DNA from 4 places in the Mesorhizobium sp. B3-1-9 genome. Region 2 is predicted to be linked to each of the others. Evidence: predicted binding sites of a transcription regulator. Region 2 holds the regulator's gene; each other region holds the start of a gene.
What was found. Region 2 encodes LexA, which represses DNA repair genes until DNA is damaged. Its sites were predicted from a motif close to TGTTCNNNNTGTGTTCNG; they were not measured.

Region 1 (3,087 bases), on a different contig from region 2:
CCCCCGGTCGTCCGAAATGCATCAAACCCGAACATCTTGCCCCGTCCCCGCCGGTCCCCACCGGCTATTGCTGCAGTTCCTGCGGCGGTTCCCGTGAAGGAACCTTGTATTCCTCGACCTTGTCACCACGCGTCACGATCACCGTCTTTAGTTTCGGCTCGCCCTGGTCCTTCGTCATCGCATTGACGAGCGAGGCGGCGCTCGCCTGCGCGTTTGCGGCAACCGAGCCGCCGAAGGACGAGATGGTCGTAAGCCCGCCATTGCTGGCGGTTGCGTCGGCGGCCGACCGCAGCGACAACGACAGCGTGCCGACGGTGCGGGCAAGCGCCACTTTCTGCGCCCCTTCGTTGGTGACTTCGAGGGTCACGGAATTGGCGATTTGCGGCTCGGTCTTGCGCTCGTCGGCGCCCTGTCCGACCGAAAGCACCTTGGCATCGGAGACGACGATCTCGGACGTGACGGTCGACCCGGCGGCGCCCTGCGCATTCTTGGACACTTCCTGGATATCGCCAGCGTCGCGCGTCAGCACGACGTCCACGCGGTCTCCCGGCGTGATGAAGCCGCCGACCCCGGCGATCTCATCGGTGCGGATGGTGACGGCCCGCATTCCCGGCGACAGCATGTTGGAAAGGGTGGCGCGGCCATTCGGCCCCGACAGCTTGGTAAGCAGCACCGGTTCGTTGACCTCGATCGGCGACAGCACGACCCGGCTGCCGTCCGCGAGCAGCTTGTCGATCGTCGGGAAAGCACCTTGCGGCAGGGAATCCTGCGGCCACGGAATCTCGGCGAGCTGCGGCCGTCCGAGCTCCATGCCGTAGCGCAGCGGCGCGCTTGCGACCACGATGGTCTTGAACTCGACCTTGGGCTGCTGCGGCGCCATGACGGAGACGACCTTGACCTCGGGCTGAGCCTTCGCCTGGCTCTTGACCCAGAAATCCGCCGCAAAGATCGAAATCGCGCCGAACACGGCGGCGATGCCGATCATGGTAATGGCCCTGCCCCTCACAACGAAACCCCTGACGCCCGTGGTCTTTTGTTGGTTGGGCCTCACGCTAGGCGTTAATGTTAAAGAATCGGGAATACCGGGGCACGCCGACCGCCCTATTTCGGCCGGCTTGGTTATCGAATGGTTTTAGAATAAGAGACAGTTTGATCCCTGAACGGAACAGGAACTCGTTCGCCCGCGAAAAGCGTGGCAGTATCGAGACGTGATTCGCTTTACCGGACGCTAGGCCCAGCATGGACGACAGCAACGACCTCTTCGGCAAGATGGAAAAGCCGGCACAGCCGGTGCGCGCGCCGTCGCGCCCGGCCGATCCGCTCGTGCAGGCCGCGAAGCGTTCGGCCCCCGCCCGCGACGGCAGCGAGGGCTACAGCGCCGCCGACATCGAGGTGCTGGAAGGGCTGGAACCGGTGCGCCGCCGTCCGGGCATGTATATCGGCGGCACCGACGACAAGGCGATGCATCACCTGTTCGCCGAGGTCATCGACAATTCGATGGACGAAGCTGTGGCCGGTCACGCCACCTTCATCGACGTCGAGCTTTCCGCCGACGGCTTCCTGACCGTCACCGACAACGGCCGCGGCATCCCGGTCGATCCGCATCCGAAATTCAAGAAGCCGGCGCTCGAAGTCATCATGACCACGCTGCATTCGGGCGGCAAGTTCGACTCCAAGGTCTACGAGACCTCCGGCGGCCTGCATGGCGTCGGCGTTTCGGTCGTCAACGCGTTGTCCGACCATCTCGAGGTCGAGGTCGCGCGCGGACGTCAGCTCTACCGCCAGCGTTTTTCGCGCGGCGTCCCGGTCAGCGGTCTTGAGCATCTCGGCGAGGTCCACAACCGCCGCGGCACGAAAACCCGCTTCCATCCCGACGAGCAGATTTTCGGCAAGGGCGCCGCCTTCGAACCGGCGCGGCTTTACCGCATGACGCGCTCGAAGGCCTATCTGTTCGGCGGCGTCGAGATCCGCTGGACCTGCGATCCGTCGCTGATCAAGGAAAAGGACCAGACGCCGGCCAAGGCGGAGTTCCATTTCCCCGGCGGCCTGAAGGACTATCTCAAGGCGACGCTCGGCGACGAATTCCAGGTCACGCGCGAGGTCTTCGCCGGCAAGAGCGACAAGCAGGGCGGCCACGCTTCGCTCGAATGGGCGGTCACCTGGTTCGGCGGCGACGGTTTCCTCAACTCCTATTGCAACACCATTCCGACCCCCGAAGGCGGCACGCATGAGGCCGGATTCCGCAACGTGCTGACGCGCGGACTGCGCGCTTACGCCGACCTCATCGGCAACAAGCGCGCCTCGATCATCACCACCGACGACGTGATGATCTCGGCCGCCGGCATGCTGTCGGTGTTCATCCGCGAGCCTGAATTCGTCGGCCAGACCAAGGACAGGCTGGCGACGATCGAGGCGATGCGCATCGTCGAGAACGCCCTTCGCGACCCGTTCGACCACTGGCTGGCAGACAATCCACAAGAAGCCTCGAAGCTTCTGGAGTGGGTCATCGCGCGCGCCGACGAACGCGTGCGGCGCCGCCAGGAAAAGGAAGTCTCGCGCAAGAGCGCGGTGCGCAAGCTGCGCCTTCCGGGCAAGCTCGCCGACTGCACGCAGAACGCCGCCGCCGGCGCCGAGATCTTCATCGTCGAGGGCGACTCGGCCGGCGGCTCGGCCAAGCAGGCGCGCGACCGCGCCAGCCAGGCGGTGCTGCCGCTGCGCGGCAAGATCCTCAACGTCGCCTCCGCCGGCAACGACAAGCTTGCTGCCAACCAGCAGATTTCCGACCTGATCCAGGCGCTCGGCTGCGGCACGCGCTCGAAATACCGCGACGAGGATCTGCGCTACGACCGCGTGATCATCATGACCGACGCCGACGTCGACGGCGCGCACATCGCTTCGCTGTTGATCACCTTCTTCTATCAGGAGATGCCGAACCTAATCCGCGGCGGCCATCTCTATATGGCCGTGCCGCCGCTCTATTCGATCCGGCAGGGCGGCAAGGTCGGCTACGCTCGCGACGACGCGCACAAGGACGAACTGCTGCGCACCGAATTCACCGGCCGCGGCAAGGTCGAGATCGGCCGCTTC
Region 2 (3,087 bases):
CGCGCCTTTCAGCGTCCGCATCGACAGGACCGGCTGCGTGCCGCACAGAAATCGGCGGATGCCGGTGCCTGGCGCATAGGCTTGCTCGAAGGCGAACGGCCGTGCATGGCTCCACCACCCGCTGAGCGGCTGCCGCACATCGGCAAGATGCCGCTCGGCCGCATAGATGAAGGCAGGAGAACCTGGCCCGCCATTGAGATATTTATAGGTGCAGCCGACGGCGAAATCGGCGCTTGCCCTGTCAAGTTCAACCGGCATGGCGCCCGCGCTGTGGCAGAGATCCCATACGATCAGCGCACCCGCGTCATGCGCCATGCGCGTAAGCGCCGCCATGTCGCGCAACTCGCCGGATTTGTAATTGACGTGGTTGACCAACACCACCGCCACGCGTCCGTCGATCAGTTCCTCGATGCTCGGCGCGTCCACGCCAGCCAGGCGCAGGACAGTGTTCTTTCCGGTCGAGGCCACGCCTTCGGCCATATAGATATCGGTCGGAAAACTGTCGCCCTCGGCAACGATCACGGTTCGGTCCGGCCGCATCGCCATCGCCGCGTGCAGCACTTTGTAGATGTTGATCGACGTGGTGTCGCAGACCACGGTCTGGCCCGGCGCCGCGCCGATCAGGCGCCCGAGCTGGTCGCCCAGCTCGACCGGCATGTCGAACCATCCGTCCTTGTTCCAGGCACGAATGAGGTCATGCGCCCACTCCTCGGCAGCTGCCTTGCGCAACTCGTCGAATGCGGCGTGCGAGGCCGCTCCCAACGAATTCCCGTCGAGGTAGATCACCCCCTCCGGCAGGACGAAGCGATCGCGCAGGGCGCGCAGCGGATCCGCTGCATCCATCGCCTCGATCTCGGCGAGATCAGGAATTCCCCCCATCATGCTGCCGCCTCCATTTCGGCATGGCGCCTCTCACGGTTGGCCAAGGGCGGTTGTCTCACCACCGTCCGTGCCACGGCAAGAACCTTCTGCGCTATGTTAGCTGGTCCATAGACGGCGAAGACCATGGATCGGATTCATTGCCGAAGTTGGCATTTTGGGTCCGTTTCGTTCACGGTGAAGCACGTTCGCGCAAGAGCCGAAGCGATCCCGCCCGCGCCTTTGTGATGGTGTTCGACCGCGCTTCAGCTTAAGGAGGGCCGCATAATCGAGCGGAATCAATGATACCGCTGACCTGACTCGGCCAGGTATCCCTTGGATGCAACATTGTTTCCGAAGCCTCAACAAATTCACTAAACTTTAAACGGTTGCGGAACACAACTGGAACAGATAGTGTTTGTTCTGGGTTTGTTTTTCTGATTCCGGTTTCAGAACCCAAGGGGGCCGCCATGCTGACGCGCAAACAACATGAACTGCTGATGTTCATCCATGAACGCCTCAAGGAGAGCGGGATTCCGCCGTCTTTCGACGAGATGAAGGAAGCGCTCGACCTCGCCTCCAAATCGGGCATCCATCGGCTGATCACGGCGCTGGAAGAGCGCGGCTTCATTCGCCGGCTGCCGAACCGGGCGCGCGCGCTTGAAGTGCTGCGGCTGCCCGACTCGATCGCGCCTGGCCTGAATGCCGCGAGAAAGTTTTCGCCGAGCGTCATCCAGGGCGGCCAGGGCAATCTCGGACGCCAGGTCAAGCCGGCGGCGCCGTCGCGCACGCCGACACCCAGCAATGACGACGACGCTGTTTCGGCCGTGTCCATTCCGGTGATGGGCCGCATCGCCGCTGGCGTGCCGATAGACGCCATCCAGCACCAGACGCATTCGATCTCGGTGCCGCCGGACATGATCATGGGCGGCGAGCATTATGCGCTGGAGGTCAAGGGCGACTCGATGATCGAGGCCGGTATCTTCGACGGCGATACGGTCATAATCCGCAACGCCAATACGGCAAGTCCGGGCGAGATCGTGGTGGCGCTGGTCGACGACGAGGAAGCGACCCTGAAGCGGTTTCGTCGCAAGGGTGCCTCGATCGCGCTCGAGGCCGCCAACCCGGCGTACGAGACCCGTATCTTCGGACCGGACCGGGTCAAGGTTCAGGGTAAGCTCGTCGGACTCATCCGCCGTTACTGAGCAGAACCGCGCGGCGGTCTTCGCCGGAACTGTGTGCCATCTATTCTGTAGGCTGCGGCGCGACCGCCGGCTTTTCCGGTCGTTGATAGGGCGGCAGCCCCCTCGCCTCACGCGCGTATTTCCGCTGCTCGTGCCAGGGTCGGTACGGTTCTTCGACCGCGTAGCGAACGGTTGGCCGCGCGGTTGCCGATTGCGGATCAAAGAAGATGGCGGCGCTGCCGTCGCGTGCCAGCTGCCGCTTGGTGACGACGAGCACGCGCGGATCGCGGCATGGATTGTAGGCCGTGGCGTCGTCGATGACGATGAGGTCGGCGAAACCGCAAGCAGGCCGGGCGCTGGCGCGGTTCTCGGCGAGCGCGACGATGGCACCGGAAGGATGCCGGCCGATGCAGAGGTCGCCGATGCAGTAGAAGGGCGAGCCGGGCGGCAGGTCGACGGGATCGGCGATGTCGAGGGCGTCTTTAGCGAACGTCTCCGGCGGTACGATTTCCTCGGCTTTCAGCGCCCGTTTCCAGTTGTCCGTGGTGAAGTCGTTGGAGCGCGTGCGGTTGATGGCAAGCTCGCCGCCGCCGATCGGCATCGCCACCAGATGCGCATCCTCCGAGACAAGCACATCCGGGGCGCGGACATGCGGAATGGCCAGCAGCGCGGCGAGCGCGAAGGGTACGGCGGCAAGCCTCAGCCAGGTGGTGGCCATCGTCGCGATGACCAGCGCGACCGTCGCCAGCAGCACCGACTGGATCGAGATCAGCCCGACGGCGTCGACTGGTGAGCGCTCGGAGATCCACGCCGAAATGGCGATCATCGCCGTCAGGCCTTTGCCCATGACAAAGAGGAAGGGGCCGTCGAAGCCGAAGGGCATGGCCAGCGCGCTCAACACGGCGAACGGCATGACGATCAGTGAGACGATCGGCATGACCGACAGATTGGCCAGCAGGCTGAGCGGCGATACGCGCTGGAAGTGCCAGATCGCAAACAACAATGTCGCGCTGCCCGCGATGAGCGACGTCACGGCGGCACCACC
Region 3 (3,087 bases), on a different contig from region 2:
GCCGCCGGCCTTGATCTTGGCGACGGCGTCCTTGGCTTCGGGCTTCGACTGCGGGTCCGACGGGAAGACGAACATGGTGCCTTCACCGGCCGGGCCGGCGACCTGCCAGAATTCCGGCGAAGCGATCGAGTCCGGCATGATCAGCTGGAACTTGACGTTCTGCTCGGCCGCCTGACGCAGGATCAAGCCCGCCTCCGGGTGATAGCCGCCGAAGTAGACAACGTCGGCCTTGAGTTCCTTCAGCTTGGTGACGAGAGCCGAATAGTCCTTCTCGCCGGCATTGATGCCTTCATAGTCGACTTCCTTGAGGCCGCCGGCATTCATCGTTGCCTTCACGGCATCGGCAACACCCTGGCCGTAGGCGCTCTTGTCGTGCAGGACGACAACGTTCTTGCCGGCGTATTTCTTAGCGATCCAAGGGCCGATGAAGGCGCCCTGCGCGTCGTCACGCGTGTAGAGGCGCATGATGGTCGGCCAGCCGGCCTTGGCCGCGGCATCGGTCAGCACCGGGTTGGACGAGGCGGGGCTCATCATCAGCGTGCCGGCTTCGGCATAGACGGCCGAGGCCGGAATGCTCGAGCCCGAGCAAGCATGACCGTCGACGAACTTGACGCCGTTGGCGACGATGCGGTTGGCGACTGAGACCGCCTGCTTCGGATCGCACTGGTCGTCCTCGATGTCGAGCTTGATCTGGGAGCCGTTGACGCCGCCAGCGGCATTGATCGCGTCAGCGGCAGCCTGCGCGCCCTGCTTGAACTGGTCACCGATGGTGGCGAGTTGGCCGGTCATCGGGCCGACCACCGAAATGGTGATGTCGTCGGCGAAGGCAACCGAGGCGCTCATCATCAGGCCAAATGCGGCCGCGCTCAAAATACCCAATTTTTTCATGACTATAAGAACTCCTCCACTTGCGCGCGCCGCTCCGGCCGCGCTTCTTCCACAGAGCCGGGACAATTTCACCCTTCGCCGAAACTGTCGAGAGCACAATGCGGAAGGTTTTGGTTCATTTAGGCGAGGATTTCTTGGGCCACACGCCTGATTACCAAGCGTAATGCAAAAAGCCGCGCCGGCCTTGTCCCGGCCGGTCGCGGCTTTTTTTTGCAATCGAGCTTCCCCGGCGCCCCCGCGCCTGAACCCGCTCGCTTCCCTGTTCTTGCGTGGCTTCGGTTGTCTCAACCTGCCGCGTTCTTGTTCTTCCTGACCGGCCGTCTTTTCGCGGCCTTGCCCCAATGAATTTCCGAGCGCTGCGCGCGCTGAGGATCAGTGCATCGTCATCCATTCGCGCGCTTCGCGCAGCGCCGTGGCGATCTCGACTTTCGACATGGTGGCCGACAGTTCCGAGCGCAGCTCGGCGGCGCGGGCCGAGCCCTTGATCGCGGCGATGTTGAACCATTTGTGGGCGGCAACGACATCGGTCTCGCAATCGCGGCCCGTCGCATACATCATGCCCAGTTCGAAAAGAATGTCGGCCTGGGCAGTTGCCCCCATGGCGCCGAAGCCGTCTTCAAGCATTTCAAAGCGTGCCATTTCAATCCCCTGTCTGGCTCCCGAGAGCTGCCTCCTTTTCCCTTGGTAATCCCTCGGGGCGAGCCGCTCTTTCGATGCTTTCGAGGATGACGGCTGGCCTTGAATCCGTCGTTAAATGGCTTGCTTAATTTGAGGAAAACAAAGCTAAAACAAGAGGTAAACGCGGAAAACTGTTAAGCATGGGAATCCAGCGTTTCAGCCATTTTGCGTCAAATTCGATGAAAATTGCCGGCGGCGGAATCAAGACTTCGCTAACCACGGAAACCGAAGCGTTTGTCGGTCGCGTTTATTTTCAGTCGGCCGCGCGACGAAAATCCTTGCAACCTTCCGTCGCGGCACCGCTTTCGTTTTGGCGGCGGCTGGATTAGCTTTACCTTTGCGTAAGGGGCAGGAAGGCGGACTGGAGCCCGCCGCAACCCCATAGGGAGGTGGACACGATGTTTCGAAAGCTGACTCTGGCCCTGGCGGCCACCTTGATCATGGCGGGCGCCGCATGGGCCGACCCGATCGAAGGCAACTGGAAGACGCAGGCCGGCGACACCGCGGCGATCGGCGGGAGCGATTCTTTCTCGATCACGCTCAAGACGGGCAAATACGCCGGCAAGACGATCGGCTCGCTGAAGGCTGCCGGCGACAACAAATATGCCGGCAGCATCACCGACCCGGCAAACGACAAGACCTATTCCGGCAAGGCGACGCTCTCGGGCACCGCGCTCAAGATGAGCGGCTGCGTGCTGGGCGGCCTGATCTGCAAAAGCCAGACCTGGCACAAGCTCTAACTCTAGAGGTCTGCTAATCGGCGTCTCAATCCAAACGGAGACGCCGTAGCTTTCCTGGCCCGACAACGTGGCTCTGCAGTCGCTATTCTCCAGGAATGAGTATGCTCTGAAGGAGCAACATCCAACTTGCATTTGCGACAGGATATTTATCCTCATCACTTTCGCAGACTAGACCCGTCGTCCCGAATTGAGCGAGTATCTGGGAGGACCAGATACGCTTCACGCGATTGCCCAGCCGATACCGAAGCGAGGATAACGCGATGCTCCGGTGGTTGAGAGTCTGCCATTCTGGTTTGTCTACTAACTCCAGACGCTGGCCATTTCGCTCCCATATGCCAATGAATTTCCGGTTTACTTTGTTCATCTGGGTCAACAGGCCAGGTGCGTAAGAGTCGGCTCGATTGTCGAACTGCAAAGTCATGCACTCGGAACTAGCACCACCGCAGGACTCATCCTTACAATTCAATACGATTAGATGGGGATTCTTCCGCTTTATCGACCATTTAGCGTCATCATAAATCACAACGACACCATGTCTTGGTTCCGTTGCTTGGGCCGCGAGAGCAGGCGGCGTGGGAAGACAAACGAACTGGAGAGCAATCATCAATCGGATGGCAATCGCTTGGGAATACCTCGCGCTGTCAACTGAGCGTGAGAACCGACAGACAGTTGTCATATCAAGGGCTCTCCAAAGGGAATGTCGCGAAAATTTCAATGCTACCAGACGATATGGACATGGCGCGACGATCTTGCGCCGTCTTTAGCTCAATCTAATCCCGTT
Region 4 (3,087 bases), on a different contig from region 2:
CCTGAGCGGCCAGGGCGTGACGATCTTCCTGATGGAGAACTCGCAGCTCATCATCAACGCCAACGAGCAGGTGAACCTGTCGCCGCCGGCCAGCGGCCCCTACGCCGGCATCACAATCTACCAGGCGCGCGGCAACACCCAGGCGCTGACGCTGAACGGCGGATCCGGCTCGGTGGTGAGCGGTTTCATCTACGCCCCGGACGCTGCCATCACCTATGCCGGAAATTCGGACATGAACGCCGAGGGCAGTTGCCTGCGGCTGGTCGGCGACACTGTCGCAATGACGGGGAGCTCCGCCGTTAAATCGGATTGCACGGCCGAGCTTGGGAACCGCGCTATGTATGCGGGACGGATGATCACCCTGGCGAAATGAACGCCAATCTCGTCATCCCTTTGAACGCAATTCCGGACGGAAAACCGCTCGCGCCTTTCCTGGAATTGCTTCTAGGGAAGATCACAACTCGCCTATGATATCCGCGCCCGCCTGCTCGTCGAAGAGCACCGCGCAGCCGCGCTCGAGCGCGACCTGCGTCAAGGCGTTGGCCGCATCCGCATCCGACGAGACGAAATCGCCGGTCAGGACGCGAAATTCCTCGACGGCCTTCGACATCGGCACCAGGCGCCCGGCAGACAGGTCGCTCGCACATGCGTCGATGACGCACAAAAGATCGATGAGTTCGAAATTATGCATGGCGGCCTCCGCCTGCGCCATCCCTTCGCTCAATCAACGGTACGAGGCGCGGACTGGTTCCCTCGCCTGCGTTCGGCGGATGGCCTGACGGGCGCAAGCTTGAGATCGAAGCGAGTAGGTAGGCATGGCTCGGCACAGGCCTTGCGCACCGATCTGGTGGCCATCGTGTCGATCGGAAGAAGGACCACCATCTGGGCATGGCGTTGTGGCCAGAGCGGCCTGCCGAAGAGGAGGAAGACGCCGCCGATCAATCCCGCCAAAAGCAGCGCGGCAAACAGGTTCGCGATCACGTTGCCGGGTTGCACGGCCAGCAACTCCAAGAGAGTTTCCAGGGCGAAAGGAATGCCCGCCATATCGCAGGAATGGCGGGCACCCATCGTCAACCGCCGATGAAGGGACTTTGTCCGGCGGCTTGCTAGCCAATGAAATGGGGCCGTTGTTGTTTCCCGGAAATCGGCGCCTCGGGCCTCTGCGTTCGGCGGGTGAGACTTCGGTCCGAACATGACCCGGGACCGTTGCCCGAAGCGCGGCCTTTAGCCAGCCGCGGCCCTTATTACATTAGCAATACCTTATGATAAGGCGTATGAATGAATGGGATAGCGGTCGCCGACGATCGCAACGTCGGGCTCCGCTTTTACAAGGGAGGATGCCATGGCCGAAGCTGCAATGCAGGTGACAAAACTCGAATCCAAATCGCACAACACTCCCGACGAGGTCCGCGCGCCCGCCAAGACGCGCGTCGAAATCGTCCGGCTGCCCGGTTATTCCCTGGCGCGAATGAACATGCAGCCGGGCTGGAAATGGTCCGAATGCGTCAAGCCGGTGGTCAAGACCGACAGCTGCCAGGTCTCGCATGTCGGCTACGTCGTGTCCGGATCGATCACCGTGCGCATGACCGATGGCACGCAAAAGACCTTCGAGGCCGGCACGTCCTATACCATCCCGCCGGGCCATGACGCCTGGGTGGAAGGCAATCAGCCCTTCCAGTGCATCGAGGTGCTGAGCGCCGAGCAATACGCCAAACCAGCATAGGCCGGATCCAGCCGATGGGCGGCTATGAAGCTGCACCAGCCAAGCTGCGGGATCAAGGCGACGTCACCTTGATCCCGTTCGCAGGTGCGATCGCCGCCTCATTCGAATGAATGAGGCAGGCTCATTCATTTGTATGAAGACACAGAAAGCAGGCTCATAGGGGCCTTGACACTAGACTGCTTTTGTTCTCTTTATGTTCCCTAAATCAGTCTTTTCCAACAGAGAAATCTAATACTGCACCGCGGCAAAGCGGGCACTGCAGACGGGAGCGCAGGATGCTCGCTAAGGACGCCGCTGCCGCCACCATCCTGCATGCCGATCTCGATGCCTTCTACGCCTCCGTCGAGCAGTTGCTCGATCCGTCATTGCGCGGCAAGCCGATCGCCGTCGGCGGCGGCGTGGTGCTGGCGGCTTCCTATGAGGCCAAGGTCTTCGGCGTGCGCGGCGGCATGTCCGGCCGCAAGGCGCGCGAGCTCTGCCCGCAGCTCATTTTCGTCGGCGGCCATTTTTCCGAATACCAGCGTCTCGGCGATGCGGCGATCAAGGTGCTCGACGATTTCACGCCGGTGGTCGAACGCATCTCGATCGACGAGGCCTTTGCCGACGTCGCCGGCTGCACGCATCTGTTTGGCCCTCCGCAAGAGATCGCGCGAAAAATCCGCGCGCGGGTGAAGGCCGAGCTCGGCCTGCCGATCTCGATCGGCGTGGCGCGGACAAAACATCTCGCCAAGATCGCCTCGCAGGTCGCCAAGCCAGACGGATTGGTGGTGGTCGAGCCCGGCACCGAGCTCGCCTTCCTGCACGATTTGCCCGTCACGCTGATGTGGGGCGTCGGCCCCGCGACCAAGGCCAGGCTCGCGGAAATCGGCGTCGAGACGATCGGGCAATTGGCGCGCACGCATAGCGGGGCGCTGGAGCGGCTGATCGGCCATGCCGCCGGCCAGAAGCTTGCCGCGCTTGCCTGGAACCGCGACCCGCGCAAGCTCGAGACGCATCGGCGCGCGCATTCGGCCGGCGCGCAATCGGCGCTGGGCAGGAAGCCGGCGCTGCCGCGCGTCTTCGTGCCGACGCTGCTCCATCTGGCCGACCGCGTCGCCAGCCGCTTGCGCGCCAAGGACCGGCCGGGGCGCACGGTCACGGTGCGCGTGCGCTTCGCCGACATGCGCGCGGTGAGCCGCTCGATTACGCTCGAGCAGCCGATCCACGCGACCGCGATGCTGGCCGAGATCGCCGAGGAGCTGGTGCGCGGCGTGCTGGCCGCCCATCCGGGCGAGCGCGACATCTCGCTGCTCGCCATCTCGGTCTCGCATCTGGAGGAGCATACCGAGCTGCAGCTCGAATTGCCGCTCGGCCTGGCGGACGAG

Region 1: a site for LexA is predicted at 1,157-1,174, ahead of parE (DNA topoisomerase IV subunit B). Genes of this name have one in related genera too.
Region 3: a site for LexA is predicted at 1,662-1,679, ahead of FJW07_RS03515 (sel1 repeat family protein). Genes of this name have one in related genera too.
Region 4: a site for LexA is predicted at 1,907-1,924, ahead of dinB (DNA polymerase IV). Genes of this name have one in related genera too.

The regions. Positions count from the first base shown of each region.
Region 1 covers NZ_VFTJ01000015.1:66,671-69,757, reverse strand. Annotated here, with positions in the region: gene cpaB (Flp pilus assembly protein CpaB) at 65-985, opposite strand; gene parE (DNA topoisomerase IV subunit B) at 1,240-3,087, shown strand, end outside.
Region 2 covers NZ_VFTJ01000006.1:47,115-50,201, forward strand. Annotated here, with positions in the region: gene kynU (kynureninase) at 1-879, opposite strand, end outside; gene lexA (transcriptional repressor LexA) at 1,329-2,063, shown strand; gene FJW07_RS12770 (ComEC/Rec2 family competence protein) at 2,104-3,087, opposite strand, start outside.
Region 3 covers NZ_VFTJ01000002.1:44,298-47,384, reverse strand. Annotated here, with positions in the region: gene FJW07_RS03520 (ABC transporter substrate-binding protein) at 1-888, opposite strand, end outside; gene FJW07_RS03515 (sel1 repeat family protein) at 1,261-1,527, opposite strand; gene FJW07_RS03510 (hypothetical protein) at 1,707-1,895, shown strand; gene FJW07_RS03505 (DUF2147 domain-containing protein) at 1,965-2,306, shown strand.
Region 4 covers NZ_VFTJ01000002.1:430,031-433,117, reverse strand. Annotated here, with positions in the region: gene FJW07_RS05585 (TadE/TadG family type IV pilus assembly protein) at 1-373, shown strand, start outside; gene FJW07_RS05580 (hypothetical protein) at 455-691, opposite strand; gene FJW07_RS05575 (hypothetical protein) at 721-1,068, opposite strand; gene FJW07_RS05570 (cupin domain-containing protein) at 1,343-1,723, shown strand; gene dinB (DNA polymerase IV) at 1,999-3,087, shown strand, end outside.